DNA from 4 places in the Pseudochrobactrum algeriensis genome. Region 3 is predicted to be linked to each of the others. Evidence: riboswitches for the same ligand, from Rfam matches in the RefSeq annotation. Region 3 holds a riboswitch; each other region holds the start of a gene.
The links. Region 3 has a riboswitch for thiamine pyrophosphate ahead of KHQ09_RS00355 (3-oxoacyl-ACP reductase). Riboswitches for the same ligand answer to the same signal wherever they lie in the genome.

Region 1 (3,733 bases), 170 kb from region 3:
CGCCTAGTTGGGGCAAAACAGGCCGTTGACCAGATATTTGCAGCGATTACGGAGCGCCGTGTCATTAATGTGGTAGGGGACGTTCCTGACGGTTACAGCGATGGTGGCAGCCAGCTGCCGCAGGGTATCGGGCGCCCGCAGGCGAAACTCAAAAAAGGGCAGGAGCGGCAATTCCTCAAATCCTTGTTTGAAACAGCCGTGCAGGCAGCTGATCCGCTGCATTGTCTCAAACCATATTTACCGCCAGCACCAAAGGGCAAGACAATCGTGATCGGTGCAGGCAAAGGCGCTGCGCAAATGGCGCAGGCTTTTGAGACTTTATGGGTTGAGGCGGGCAATCCTGCGCCGCAAGGTGTGGTTGTCACACGCTATGGCTATGGCGCGGAATGCCGTTTTATCAAAGTGCTGGAAGCCGCGCATCCGGTGCCGGATGCAGTCGGACTGGAAGCAGCAAAACAGTTGAAAGCTGCGTTGAAAGACTTGCATGAAGACGATCTGGTGGTGGCATTGATCTGCGGTGGCGGCTCGGCTCTGTTGCCTGCGCCACCGGAGGGGCTGACACTGGCCGACGAGCAGGCAGTCAATGCGGTGCTGCTCGCCAGTGGTGCGCCAATTAGTGTCATGAATGCCATCCGCAAACATGTCTCCACGATTAAAGGCGGCAGATTGGCTGCCCTCGCAGGATCTGCCCGTATGGTCAGCCTGATTGTCTCGGACATTCCGGGTGATGATCCGGCACTGATCGCTTCAGGGCCGACAATTGCCGACCGTGCAACCCGCCATGATGCGCTGAAATATATTGAACATTACAAAATGCAGTTGCCGGAAAAGGTGATGGCGCATTTACGAAGTAAAGCAGCCGATGCGCCGCTGCCTGATGATGCGGTGTTTGCGCGGCACAGTCACCATATTATTGCCAGCGCAGCGCAATCCCTGAAGGCGGCTGCAAAACTGGCTGAGGAGCAGGGCGTTGAAACGCTCATTCTCTCGGATTCCATTGAAGGGGAGGCGAAAGATATTGCGCTGATGCATGGGGCATTGGCGCAATATCAGGCACGCAACCGCACATCCGGCCAGCCGCTTCTGTTACTTTCCGGCGGTGAGACAACGGTAACGCTCGGTTCCGGTTCAAAAACAGGCAAAGGCGGGCGTAACAGCGAATTTATGCTGGCGCTGGCGCTGAATATTGCAGTTAATGCTAATATTCACGCTTTAGCTGCGGATACGGACGGTATTGATGGTTCGGAGAATAATGCCGGTGCTTTTGCTGACGGCAACACAATTCAGCACATGACGGAGCTTGGTCTTGATGCGAAACAGTTTCTCGCAGGCCATGACAGCTGGAGTGCATTTAATGCCAGTGGTGATCTGTTTGTAACGGGACCGACCGGTACAAATGTCAATGATTTCCGTGCCATATTAATCAGCTGAACACGCCCAAGTGGTGGACAGCTGCATTTCGCTCTGCCATAATGATGATGAGAGACAGGGGCGCCCGGATCATACCGGCTGAGAAGTACCCTTTGAACCTGAACCGGATAATGCCGGCGGAGGGAGTCAGATCAAAGGGCGGCTTTTCGCAACAGCGACGATAACGGCACCCCGCGTCAGACCCTCACCGTTGCGGAGGGCTGATATGAAAGATCTACCGGATTTCGGCGTGATGCTGGAAACCATGCGACAGCGCAAACCCCTCATACAATGCATCACAAATTTTGTGGCGATGAATACGGCTGCCAATGTGGTTTTGGCTGCCGGTGCATCTCCGGCTATGCTGCATGCGCAAGAAGAAGCGGGGGAGTTTGCCAAGCTCTGCGGCGCGGTCACAATCAATATCGGCACACTATCGCCGCTCTGGGTGCAGGGCATGATCGCTGCGGTTACATCTGCCAATGCGCATAATATTCCGTGGGTTTTTGATCCCGTTGCGCATTTTGCCTCAACATTTCGCCGTGACGCTGCGCAAAAATTGCTGGCACTGAAACCAACAATTATTCGCGGCAATGCATCGGAAATTCTGACGCTTGCGGGCTTTTCCGCGCGCGGACAGGGTGCAGACAGTGGTGATGATGCCGGTAGCGCGCACCACGCGGCTCAAAAACTGGCGCGGGAGCATCAATGTACGGTCGCAGTCACCGGCGCTTATGACCTTGTCACCGATGGTCAGATAACTTTGCGCGTTGACGGCGGCTCGCCACTGATGCCGCAAGTCACAGCTTTGGGCTGTGCATTGACATGTCTGACCGGTGCTTTTGTCGCCGCACATAAAGTCTCTGCTCTCGAAGCCTCTGCCGCAGCTCTGGCTATGTATGCCGTGGCCGGAGAGCAGGCGGCCTTGCAGGCAAAAGGTCCTGCCAGCTTCCAGATAGATTTTATTGATGCGCTTTATGCGCTCTCTCCCGCACAATTCCAGTCTCAGGCAAAGGTACAATTTTATGAAACAGTTTGATCTGTCGCTCTATCTCGTTCTCGACCGCGAGCTTTGCGGTAGTTTGGGTATGGTGGAAACCGCAATCGCAGCGGTGCGTGGCGGTGCCACAATGGTGCAGTTGCGTGACAAAGATGCTAACCAGCAGGAGATGCTTGAAACTGCCAAAGCATTGAAAGCGGCGCTTGAAGGCACTAATGCCAAGCTGATTATCAATGACAATATTGAGGTTGCCATTGCTATCAATGCTGATGGTTTGCATATCGGCCAGCATGATGGCTCACCGGAACAGGTGCGGACAAAAATCGGGGCGGATATGATCCTCGGTCTGTCGGTGCAGACCGCGGAAATGGCCACTAAAGCGGATAGTGCTGTGGTCGATTATCTCGGCATCGGCCCAGTTTTCCCGACCGCTACCAAAAAGAACTGCGCACCTTCCATCGGTTTTGACGGGTTGAAACGGGTTTACTCGCACAACGGCCTGCCAGCTGTGGCAATCGGCGGCATTAAGCTGCCGCATGTGGAGGATGTGCTGGCGACCGGTGTTGATGGTCTGGCTGTGGTGTCTGCAATTTGCGGTCAGGAGAGTCCTGAACAGGAAGCGCGTGCCTTCAATGCGGCGATTGCTCATTTCCGCGCTTCAAAGGGCTAAGCGATGAAGAATGTTCTTTCTCTTGCCGGCTCTGATCCGTCCGGTGGTGCCGGTATTCAGGCTGATCTGAAAACCTTTGCTGCGCGCGGCACTTACGGCATGGCGGCGCTGACTGCGTTGACCGCACAAAATACACAAGGCGTTTCCGGTGTTTTTCCCGTACCGGCAGATTTTGTTGCCCAGCAGCTAAGCATGATTTTCAGTGATGTGCGGGTCGATGCGGTTAAGATCGGCATGATCGTCAATGCGCAAATTTCTGACCGCGTGGCGCAAGTTTTGCAGGAGCAGCTTGTCAAACAACCGGATTTGCAGATTGTGCTTGATCCGGTTATGATTGCCAAAGGTGGTGCAGCATTGCTCGACCCGCAGGCGGTGGAAAGCCTGACGCAGAAATTGCTGCCGCTGGCAACTTTGTTGACACCGAACCTGCCGGAAGCGGCAGCATTGCTCGGACAACCGGTCGCGGAAAACCGCGAGGAGATGGAGCGACAAGGCCGTGCTTTGCTGGCTAAAGGTTGCAAAGCTGTGCTGATGAAGGGCGGGCATATGGCAGGCGAATTCTGCCCCGATCTTTTGCTGAGCAACACGCATACAGAATGGTTTGAGGCCGCGCGAATTGAAACGCCGGATACCCACGGCACCGGCTGCACGCT
Region 2 (3,733 bases), 150 kb from region 3:
TGGCGGAGAAGCTGGTGACCATGGCGCCGGTGCCGATGAGCAAGGCGTTTTTCACCAATTCCGGCTCCGAGGCCAATGATACCGCGATTAAAATGCTGTGGTACCGTTCCAATGCACTCGGCCAGCCGCAGCGCAAAAAGATCATCAGCCGCAAGCGCGGTTACCATGGTGTGACCATTGCTGCTGCAAGCCTCACCGGCCTGCCTGCAAACCAGATGTCTTTCGATCTGCCGATTGCCAATATTCTGCACACATCCTGCCCGCACTACTGGCGCGAGGCGCTGCCGGGTGAAACGGAAGAACAATTCACCGACCGCATGGCTGCTGATCTGGAAGCAATGATTCTGGCAGAAGGCCCTGATACCATTGCTGCATTTATCGGTGAGCCGATCATGGGTGCCGGTGGTGTTGTGGTACCGCCGGACAGCTACTGGGGTAAAATTCAGGCTGTTCTGAAAAAATATGACATTCTGCTGATTGCGGATGAAGTGATTTGCGGTTTCGGCCGTACCGGCAATATGTTCGGTTCCGAGACCTTCAAAATGCAGCCGGATATTATGGTCTTTTCCAAGCAGCTTTCATCTTCTTATCTGCCGATCTCGGCACTTGTAGTGAATGAAAAAGTCTTTGCACCACTGGCTGACGAGAGCAATCGTATCGGTACTTTCGGCCATGGTTATACCGGCGGTGCGCATCCGGTTGCCGCAGCTGTTGCCAATGAAAATATCAAGATTATTGAAGAAAATAATCTGGTTGATAATGCCCGTGAAGTCGGCGCGCATATGCAGAAGCGTCTGCGTGAACTGGCAGACCATCCGCTTGTGGGTGAAGTACGCGGCAAGGGCCTGATCGCAGCGGTTGAACTGGTTGCTGACAAGCAGACCAAAGAACCGCTTGAAAAAGCTGGTAATCTTGGCCTGATGGCAAATGCTGCGCTGCTGAACAATGGTGTTATCTGCCGCAATATGCTGGACACTGTCGCATTCTGCCCGCCGCTGATCATCAATGAAAAGCAGGTTGATGAAATGGTCGGCGCTTTTGCCAAGGCACTGGATACAGTGGCTGCTGAAGTGAAGAAGTAATTTCTTCTGAAATTTGGAATGAAACGGCGCATGTGAGCAATCATATGCGCCGTTTTTATTTATACCCTTTCAAACGACTGCAATATGTGCTTAATCTCGCGCATCCACAGGGGGGCTCCGTAGTGCCGGGGCTGAGATGCTAGTGTCAAACTGGCGGACCCTAAAGCTGATCTGGGTAATACTAGCGGAGCGAGGCGGACCATGTTTTCTGGCGCACAAATTTCCCTTAATACTGTCACGGCAATTCCGGCGGGCTATCTCCGGCTGACCTGAAGAATTCACTGCAAGTTTCACCCGTATTCTTGTCACCGGAATTCTGTCATGTCTGTTTATCAAGCTGCCGCTGCAGATTGCTCGCAATCTGCACGCAAATCGTCTGATTATATCGTTACATTTCTGCCCGCCATCTTGTCGGTCAGTGCGATCTTTCTGTTCTGGGAAAGCTATGTCGCGCTGTCAGGCATCGCACCTTCCGTCTTGCCTGCACCAAGCCGGATTCTGCAGCAGATGTTTTTGCATCGTCAGGCTTTGTGGGACAATACGCTGCCGACAATCCGCGCAACGCTGATCGGCTTCAGCTGTTCTGTCATCACCGCCTGTCTGCTCTCTGTGCTGATCGACCGGTATATTCTGTTGCGGCGGGCACTGTTTCCGGTTTTCATTATCAGCCAGACCCTGCCGCTGATCGCCATTGCGCCTTTGATTGTGCTGTGGTTCGGCTTTGGTTTACTGCCGAAAATTCTGCTGGTCTCTCTGGTTACGTTTTTTCCGATGCTGGTGGCACTGGTGCAGGGCTATGCCGCGACGGATAAAGAGATAGAGCATTTGCTGGCCTCAATGGGCGCAGGCAGATGGACGATTTTCCGCTTAGCGCGCATTCCTTCGGCTTTGCCTTACTTCTTCGCCGGCTTACGCATCTCGATTACCTATGCGGTTGTCGGTGCGATATTTGCTGAATATGCGGGCGCGCTGAAAGGGCTGGGCATCTATATTCTCAATGCCAAAAACAACTTCCGGCCTGATCTCGTGCTGGCTGCCGTATTTATCAGTGCTACGCTGACTTTGAGCCTGTTTGGTCTGACATTGCTGATGCAGAAATGGGTCGCCCCGTGGCTGAAAACAGAGCGGGGGGCAGGGCAATGACACGTCTGCAATTGCAATCCGTCGCCAAGTCCTTTGGCTCTCTGGAAGTTCTGCGCAATATTTCCCTTCATGTGGCTGAAGGGGAATTTGTCTCGGTTTTAGGACCGTCCGGTGCCGGAAAATCGACGATTTTCAATCTGCTGACCGGTGCGGAACAGCTCTCGCAAGGGCGCATCATGTTTGACGGGGCACCATTGGCACAGGCACGCGATGCTTTCGCTTTCATGCCACAGCGCGATGCGCTGATGCCGTGGCGACGGATGATAGATAATGCCACGCTGGGGCTGGAAGTGCAGGGCATGAGCCGCAAGGATGCCCGCCAATTAGCTGAGCCATTGTTTGAGGAATTTGGCCTTGCCGGTTTTGAGCAGGCCTATCCGGCGGAGTTGTCAGGCGGTATGCGCCAGCGGGCAGCTTTGCTGCGCACAGTTGTCCAGCAACGCAAAATGCTGCTGCTGGACGAGCCTTTCGGTGCGCTGGATGCTCTGACCCGCGCTTCGATGCAGCACTGGCTGGAGAGTATGTGGCAGAGCCATCGCTGGACGGCATTGCTGATTACCCATGATGTGCGTGAAGCCGTTTATCTCTCCGACCGGATTTATGTGTTGTCGGCACGCCCCAGCAGGGTTGTGCATGAGGTGACTGTCGATCTGCCGCGCCCGAGACGGGACTCTATGCACAAAACCGCATTGGAAAAAGCTGCCGTGCTGGAAGCTGAAATCTTAGATCTCCTCCTGAATTTGTAAGGAAATAATCATGGCAATTCTCAATCGCCGCCGCCTGTTATCCGCACTGGCTCTGTCCGGTGCAATGAGCCTGCTGCCGGTCACATCTTTCGCCAAAGATCCGGCGAAAGTGACTGTCGCCCTCGACTGGACAGTGAACACCAATCATATCGGCATGTTCATTGCCCGCGATCAGGGTTTTTATAAAGAAGCGGGGCTTGATGTAACGATCCTGCCTTATTCCGATACATCAGCGGGTGTGCTGGTCGCCAGTGGTGCGGCGGATTTCGGTATTGTCGGCTCTACCGGCCTGTTTGCGCAGCGCACTGCGGGTGCTGATCTTGTCGGTACCTATGCGGTCGTGCAGCATGAAACCGGCCGTCTGGTCTTTATGGATGACCGGCAGGATATTCAATCTCCGAAAGACCTCGACGGCAAAACCTATGCCGGTTTTGGTTCCAACTGGGAGCGCAGGATGATTGCCAGTATGATCCGCGCTGATGGTGGTAAAGGTGAGTTTGAAATTGTGACACTCGGCACCTCGGCCTATGAGGCGCTGGCCAATGGTGCGGTGGATTTCACGCTGGAAATCGTGACATGGGAAGGCGTGAAAAACGAGCTTGAAGGTGTGAAACAGCGGGCATTCCGCTATTCTGATTATGGGGTTCCGGATCAGCATACGACATTGTTGGTCTCATCAGGCAAATATCTCAGTGAAAATTCGGATGCGGCAAAAGCCTTCCTGAGTGCCACACAGCGCGGCTATGCCTTTGCTGCCGATCA
Region 3 (3,733 bases):
CGTCACTCCTGCCGGAAAATGCGATTATCGTCGATGAATCCATTACATCCGGTCGTGAAATGTTCGGGCTGACGCATAATTCAGCGCCGCATGATTTTCTGCAACTGACGGGTGGTGCGATCGGTATCGGCCTGCCGCTGGCAACCGGTGCGGCAGTAGCCTGTCCGGATCGTCAGGTCGTAGCTTTGCAGGCTGATGGCAGCGGTATGTATACAATGCAGGCACTGTGGACTCATGCGCGCGAAAACCTGAACATCATCACCATCATTTTCGCCAATCAGCGTTATGCAATCCTGCATGGTGAATTGCAGAATGTTGGTGCCGGTGCACCGGGACGCAATGCACAGCGCATGTTTGATCTGGTTGAGCCGACGATTGACTGGGTGAGCCTTGCCAAAGGTGTTGGTGTTGAAGGCGCACGCGCCACAACGGCTGAGCAGTTTGCTGATTTGTTTGCCGCAGCCAGCAAACGCACAGGCCCGTTCCTGATCGAAGCGATGATCTGAAATTTAAAACTGCGGCGGATTTATAATCCGCCGCATTTTTCAAGCTTGAACTGCGCTTTCCGAGCGTTCCTTAATGACATTCAGCACGATGGAATGGAAATCATTGAGGAAGATCTGCCCCCACCAGTCGCAGTAAATGTTGATCGGCGTTGCAATCCGGTATTGGGTTTTCAGCGTCAGACGCGTGCGGTTTTCATCAATCGGCTCCAGCAGATATTCACCATAGTCCAAGCCCAGATAGTCACTATTGACGCTGATATGCGCTTCAACAGCTTTCGGGATTGAGGTGTCGCTGAAACGGAAATCCCAGCGCAGATAGCGGTTTTCCTGCCAGCCGGTGATGACTTCTTCAAAATTAACACCTTTGCCCCATTTCAGATGGCGCACGGCACCCACACCGGAGCCGGTAATCCGCGCATCTTCGGGTTTCGGCACGCCGACAATGCTGTGGCTGAAAGTCATGCCCAGTTCATCGGAGCGGATATCAGGAATTTCCAGCGTATTGTTCCAGATCACATCAGCAGGGGCATTGATCTCGATTACAGTTGTGACCGAGCTGAAATGATCCTGATATTCAATCTGATTTTCCAGCGGCAGAGCGAGAAAAGGCAGGGCAATCACAAATGTGACACTGCGTTTAGCCTGATAATTGCGCAACAGCCGCATGGTAACATAAACGCCAAGCGCTGTGCCTGCGAAGAGAAACGGCGCGGCCATGGCCACGCAGATACCGGCTTCACCGAAGATAATCATCGAAATCAGAATAAAGCCGAGCATGCACAGCATGGCGGTTTTCATATGTTTGCGGATGCTGCCTGTGCCTTGCGGGTCAATCTGAATAATCAGCAGGCTGGTAATCGCCATCGGCATCAGGATCAGGCCGGTGATAAAGGCCATGCCGCTGCCTTCGCGGATCAGCCATATGAGGATGTATAGCAGCACCGCATAGAGCGTTGTTGCAATGATGCTGAGCCAGAACCGGTCGGATGAAGGGGCAGTGTTATTTTCAGACATAGGGTTTCTTATCCGGCTTGATCCGTCAGAACAACCACGGAGGCTTGTCCGCAGTGATTAAACTTGCTAGAGCATTGCGTGAATGACACGGGGTGTCCTGTTTTGCAGGGCTGAGATTTTAAACCCGTTGAACCTGATCCAGCTCATACTGGCGAAGGGATGTCTGTGTGCCCAGCCGTATTTTATGCGGTGCAAGCCCTTATTCCCTTGGCCGTCCGTATTCTTTTAGGCGAGGGAATTTATATGTCTGATCCAGTTAATCTTCCACTTCACCAGCAGCTCGTTCTTGTCACCGGCGGCGCACGCGGTCTGGGGCGCGATCTCGTTACAGCCTTTTTGCGCGAGGGCGCGCGTGTTGTAATTAATTATCACACCAGTGCAGATGCGGCAGCGGAACTGGCTGCTCTGGCACCGGAAAAGACACTGGCTGTGCAGGCCGACGTGACAGATGTTGCTGCCGTGCAGGCACTGTTTGCCAAAGCTCAACAGCATTTTGGCGCGCCGGTGACGACTGTCGTCAATAATGCTTTGCCGGCTTTTAGTTTCAATGGTGATGCCCGTGCGCATGCGGATGTGATCAGCTGGGAGCAGATCAACCAGCAGATGGAAGGGATTGTGCGCGGGGCGCTCAATACCACGCAAGCTGCTTTGGCTGGCATGGAGCAGGCTGGTTTTGGCCGCATCATCAATATTGGCACCAACCTGTTTCAAAATCCGGTTGTGCCGTACCATGATTACACGGCGGCTAAAGCCGCTCTGTTGTCGCTGACCCGCACACTTGCGCAGGATCTGGGCGAGAAGAATATCACCGTCAATATGCTGTCCGGCGGTTTGTTACGTACAACCGATGCGTCTGCTGCAACACCGGAGGCAGTGTTTGATTATATCGCCTCTGCCACGCCGTTGCGCCGCGTCACCACGCCTGCGGAATTTGCCGATACAGCATTATTCTTTGCCTCGCCATGGGCGCGTTCTGTGACCGGTCAAAATCTGGTTGTTGACGGCGGATTGGTGAAAAACTGATGCGGGAAATGCACCTCAATCTGTTTATCTTCGGCTGCGGGCATCACCGTGCTGCATGGCGGCATCCGCAATCGGCCGTCGAGCAACTCAGTGATATCAGCTATTACACAAATCTGGCGCAGATTGCCGAGCGCGGTAAATTTGATGCGATTTTCTTCGCCGACTGGCATGCGATTGATAATATTGCGGACGGGCCGCGCAGCTATTTTGACCCGCTGACTTTGCTGGCAGCGCTGGCACAGGTCACGGAGAAAATCGGTCTTATCAGCACGGTTTCCAGCACATTCACCACACCGTTTCATGCGGCGCGTATGCTGGCTTCACTGGATCATCTGTCGAAGGGGCGCATCGGCTGGAATGTGGTGACATCCATGTTTGACAGCGAAGCGCGTAATCATGGCTATGATGCCATGCCGCCCCATGAATGGCGCTATGGCCGTGCGGCAGAGTTTATCGAAGCGGTGCAGAAATTATGGGATTCATGGGATGCGGATACGATCACTTGTGATCGTTCCGGTGACTATGCGCGCAAGGATGGTTTGCGCGCTATCCATCATAAAGGCGAGCATTTTACCACGCAGGGGCCGCTGACCATTCCGCGTCCGCCGCAGGGGCATCCGGTTCTGTTTCAGGCCGGTGCATCGGATCAGGGCAGAGCATTGGCAGCGGAAAAAGCCGAGGCGATTTATGCCGTGGCTTATGATCTGCCAGCTGCGCAGGATTATTACCGTGATATTCAGCGCCGCGCAAAACTGGCGGGGCGGGAGAAGGGCATTCCGGTGATGCCGGGTCTGGTTACCTATGTCGCTTCCACGCAGGCAGAGGCGAAAGCCAAGCAGCGGGAACTCGACGAGCTGCTGCCGACAGCGGATTCTTTGCGCCAGCTTGGTATGTTTATCGGGCAGGATTGCTCCGGCTGGGAACTGGATGCGCCGGTGCCAGCTTTGCCGCCGCTGGAGGACTTCACGGGGCCGAAAGGGCGCTATGCAACAATCCTGCGGATTATTGAAACGGAACAGCCGACATTACGGCAATTGCTCGGGCGTTTGGCGGCAGGCGGCGGGCATTGCACAATTGTGGGAACACCGGAGGTGATTGCTGACCAGATGGAATTGTGGTGGCGCAATGAAGGGGCGGATGGTTTCAACCTGATGCCGCCGTCATTGCCATCCTCGATTGAGGACTTTGTT
Region 4 (3,733 bases), on a different replicon from region 3:
CGCCAGCAAAATACCGGTCAGCCCGTAAATATCCGGTATCAGCGGCAGACCTAAAGCCGTACTGCCCTGCGCGATAAAGCCATTGCGCCCGTAAATACTGGTAATGCCGAAGACGGCGACCAAGGACGGCAAAGTCAAAGGCACAGCGAAAAAGCGCAGCAGTAATTTGCGGCCGCGAAATGCCGTATTGGCATGGAGTGCACGGGCTACCGGCAGTGCAAACAGCACTGAAAGCAGAACTGACAACAGCGCCTGCAGCAGCGTAAAACGCGTAATATTCCACAAATAACTGTCAAAAGCTGCAAGTGCATCGCTATCGGATTGCAGCCCCTGAATACCAAGTGACAGCAAAGCGCCGCCGGTCAGAACCAGCAGCAGCATCAGCGCGATAAAGCCTGAGACAGTTTTAAAACGGAAGGCCTGCATAATTCTCCGTAAATGCCCCGCCGCACGTTGCGGCGGAAGCAGTCATGTTGAGCTCAGAAACAGTTGTGCCTTAGCGGCTCATAGCTTTCAGCCACTCATCAACCCATGCTTTGCGGTTTTGTGCAACGGTTTCAGAAGCAATCAGCAAGCTCTTATCCGGTTTTGGCAGAGCATCAAAAGCCGCATCGAGCGGCGCAGAAGTGTCATAGGCAGGATACATCCAGTTGGTCTGCGGGATAACATCCTGAAAACCGGCTGTGGTCATGAATTTCAGAAACTCTGCAGCGCGCGGGTTTTTAGCACCGTTTATCGTCTGGCCGGCCAGTTCAATCTGGAGATAATTACCTTCCTCAAAAGTCACTGCTTTATAGCGCTCGGTTTTATCCGAGATCATGTGATAGGCGGCAGAAGTCGTATAGGACAGCACCATCGGTGCCTCACCTTTGGTGAACAGACCATAGCCCTCAGACCAGCCCGGTGTAACTGTCAGCACACGTTTGCTAAGCTTTTGCCACTGTTCCGCAGCCTTATCGCCATAGAGATCCTTCACCCAGAGCATCATGCCCAGACCCGGTGTGGATGTGCGCGGATCCATCAGAATGATCTTTTGCGAAGCATCACCGTCAATCAGTTCGGCCATGGATTTCGGCGGATTTTTCATCTTCTCGCTGTCATAGATCACAGCGAAATAACTGTAATCATAAGGCAGGAAAACATCGTCCTGAAAATTGTCAGGCACATTGCTTTTCACATCACTCAATCCGTGCGGGGCGAACAGGCCGGAGGCTTTGGCATCATTGATAAGATTGGTATCAAGCCCCAGAACAATATCGGCCTTGGTGGATTTGCCTTCCAGTTTCAGGCGGTTGAGCAAAGCCACACCATCGGCAACAGCGACAAAATTGACAGTGCAGCCGCAGGATTTTTCAAAATTCTCTTTAACCTTCGGACCCGGACCCCAGTCAGATGTAAAACTGTCATAGGTATAGATGGTCAGATCCTGAGCCTGTACTGCACTTGCACCGAGGCTTAAAACGGACAGAAGACCGGTTGTGAGAAGTAGATTTCTGATAAGCATGAGATAACAGCCGCGCGGGCTCTCCTCTGGTTATGAATTGATCCAAGGATTGAGCGCCGGAAGCCGGACAGCATCTAATCCCTCCGCCGGTACAAACCGGATCAGGTTCAGCGGGTTAGCCGGAGACCGGCCTCTCAGCCTCCGAAACCGAAGGCACCCCGTTAGAGCGAGCGGACAATAGGATAAAACAGCGTCACGGAGCAAGAGGATTGTTAGAGCATGTCGGGCTCAAATGGTTTCATTTAAGCTGCTGCGACCATGCGACAATTAAAAAATCCGGAGCGAACGCAGTGGGTATGATTAAACGCGACACGCTCCAGACTTCCGGTCTGTGAAACAGCGTGATATGCAGCACCATGTCAAAATTTCTCATTCTTCTCGGCGGTGATCTGACCGTCACTTCGCGGCTGAAAAAGCAAATTTCCGGTGCACGCGTCTTGGCGGCAGACAGCGGTATGCGCCATGCGGCCGGCCTTGGCGTGGTGCCGGAATTATGGCTCGGCGACTTTGATTCCACTGATACAGCACTGGCCGCACAATATGGACACATTGAGCGGCAGGTCTTTCCCGTTGCAAAGAATATGACCGATGGCGAGCTGGCATTGCATGAAGCCTATGAGCGCGGTGCAACAGAAGTGATTTTAGCCGGTGCTTTCGGCGGTGAACGCACCGACCACACATTTCTGCATCTCAGCATGGCAGTAGCGCAGGCACATACAGGACGTAAAATATTTCTCTCCAGCGGTCACGAGGAAGCAACACCGCTGATCTACGGAAAAACCGGTTTTGACCTGCCGGAAGAAACATTATTCAGTATTCTGGGCTTTGAGACATTAACCAGATTATCAATTTCCGGCGCCGAATGGCCGCTGGATAATGTGACTGTACCGTTTGGCTCTTCTTTAACGCTTTCAAATAGGGTAAAAGAAAACTTAACAGTGACGTTAGGTGGAGGCGCGGCAATTTTAGTCGCATCGCCTGCCATTGATTCAATCTGATGTGACTGAACGTAAAAACCTGTAAATTGTTTTGATAGTTGCCGTCTTCTTTTTGCTATAAAATGCAGGAGATTATGGCAAGTGAGTAGCCTCAACGGGAGTAACTTTAGATGAAATCACGTCTTTCTATGATCGCAGTAACAGCAGTGCTCGCGTTTTCGACTGTTGCCTGTACAACAGGCGAACAGCGCACCGCCGGTTACGGTGTGGGCGGCGCAGCACTCGGCGCGCTTGCCGGTGGCGCAATTGGCGGTAACGGCCGTGGCGCCCTGACCGGTGCTGCAATCGGTGCGGTTGCCGGTACGCTGCTCGGTGCAGCACAGACCCGTAACGGCGTTCAGTATTGCCGCTACCGCGACAATTACGGCCGCGTTTACGAAGCGCCTTGTAACTAATAGTTACAAAATTGAATTTAAAAACAGGCCGGTTTCCGGCCTGTTTTTTTATGCCCTCGTATCAAGCTCAGGAAATTTGCCGCGAGGGTTCCTGTTTGCAGCAATATGCAGTAATGAGCAGTAACAATCTTCGGCCTCTCTTTTTAAAGCGTAATTATCCATGGCTCCTCCTCTTCTCCGACTTGACCAGATCAGCCTGACTTTTGGCGGCACACCGCTGCTGGAGGATGCAGGCCTGTCGATCAGCGAAGGAGAGCGGATTGCGTTGGTCGGGCGTAACGGCTCCGGCAAATCCACACTGTTGAAAATTGCAGCCGGTATGGTTGAACCGACCGGCGGCGAAGTTTTCCGCCACCCTTCCGCAACCATTCGTTATCTGGCACAGGCACCGGATATGGATGGTTTTGCCAATGTGCGTGATTATGTGGAAGCAGGTCTCGGCCCGACTGATGATCCGTATCGCGTGGCCTATCTTCTGGAAAATCTGGGGCTGACCGGTGATGAAACACCGGAGCAGCTTTCCGGCGGTGAAGCACGTCGTGCAGCGCTGGCACGGGTCATTGCCCCGCAGCCGGATGTGTTGCTGCTGGATGAACCGACCAACCATCTCGATCTCGCAACGATTGAATGGCTGGAACAGGAACTGCGCCAGATCCGCTCGGCGATTGTGCTGATTTCCCATGACCGTCGTTTTCTGGAAAATGTCAGCCGCGCCACGATCTGGCTGGATCGCGGTGTGACGCGTCGTATTGAACAGGGCTTCGCGCATTTTGAAGAATGGCGCGACAAAGTTCTGGAAGAAGAAGAGCGCGATCATCAGAAACTCGGCCGTCAGA

Region 1: linked by a shared signal. The riboswitch ahead of thiM (hydroxyethylthiazole kinase) and the one ahead of KHQ09_RS00355 (3-oxoacyl-ACP reductase) in region 3 are both predicted to bind thiamine pyrophosphate.
Region 2: linked by a shared signal. The riboswitch ahead of KHQ09_RS01725 (ABC transporter permease) and the one ahead of KHQ09_RS00355 (3-oxoacyl-ACP reductase) in region 3 are both predicted to bind thiamine pyrophosphate.
Region 4: linked by a shared signal. The riboswitch ahead of thiB (thiamine ABC transporter substrate binding subunit) and the one ahead of KHQ09_RS00355 (3-oxoacyl-ACP reductase) in region 3 are both predicted to bind thiamine pyrophosphate.

The regions. Positions count from the first base shown of each region.
Region 1 is NZ_CP075360.1:190,657-194,389, forward strand. Features, by position in the region: gene KHQ09_RS18430 (glycerate kinase type-2 family protein) at 127-1,431, shown strand; TPP riboswitch at 1,478-1,573, shown strand; gene thiM (hydroxyethylthiazole kinase) at 1,637-2,449, shown strand; gene thiE (thiamine phosphate synthase) at 2,436-3,080, shown strand; gene thiD (bifunctional hydroxymethylpyrimidine kinase/phosphomethylpyrimidine kinase) at 3,084-3,733, shown strand, end outside.
Region 2 is NZ_CP075360.1:301,564-305,296, forward strand. Features, by position in the region: gene KHQ09_RS01720 (aspartate aminotransferase family protein) at 1-1,082, shown strand, start outside; TPP riboswitch at 1,181-1,293, shown strand; gene KHQ09_RS01725 (ABC transporter permease) at 1,404-2,225, shown strand; gene KHQ09_RS01730 (ABC transporter ATP-binding protein) at 2,222-2,971, shown strand; gene KHQ09_RS01735 (ABC transporter substrate-binding protein) at 2,982-3,733, shown strand, end outside.
Region 3 is NZ_CP075360.1:15,806-19,538, reverse strand. Features, by position in the region: gene KHQ09_RS00365 (acetolactate synthase large subunit) at 1-506, shown strand, start outside; gene KHQ09_RS00360 (SRPBCC family protein) at 546-1,520, opposite strand; TPP riboswitch at 1,599-1,697, shown strand; gene KHQ09_RS00355 (3-oxoacyl-ACP reductase) at 1,764-2,543, shown strand; gene KHQ09_RS00350 (LLM class flavin-dependent oxidoreductase) at 2,543-3,733, shown strand, end outside.
Region 4 is NZ_CP075361.1:2,876,316-2,880,048, forward strand. Features, by position in the region: gene thiP (thiamine/thiamine pyrophosphate ABC transporter permease) at 1-426, opposite strand, end outside; gene thiB (thiamine ABC transporter substrate binding subunit) at 497-1,504, opposite strand; TPP riboswitch at 1,566-1,675, opposite strand; gene KHQ09_RS15370 (thiamine diphosphokinase) at 1,861-2,502, shown strand; gene KHQ09_RS15375 (glycine zipper domain-containing protein) at 2,613-2,897, shown strand; gene KHQ09_RS15380 (ABC-F family ATP-binding cassette domain-containing protein) at 3,058-3,733, shown strand, end outside.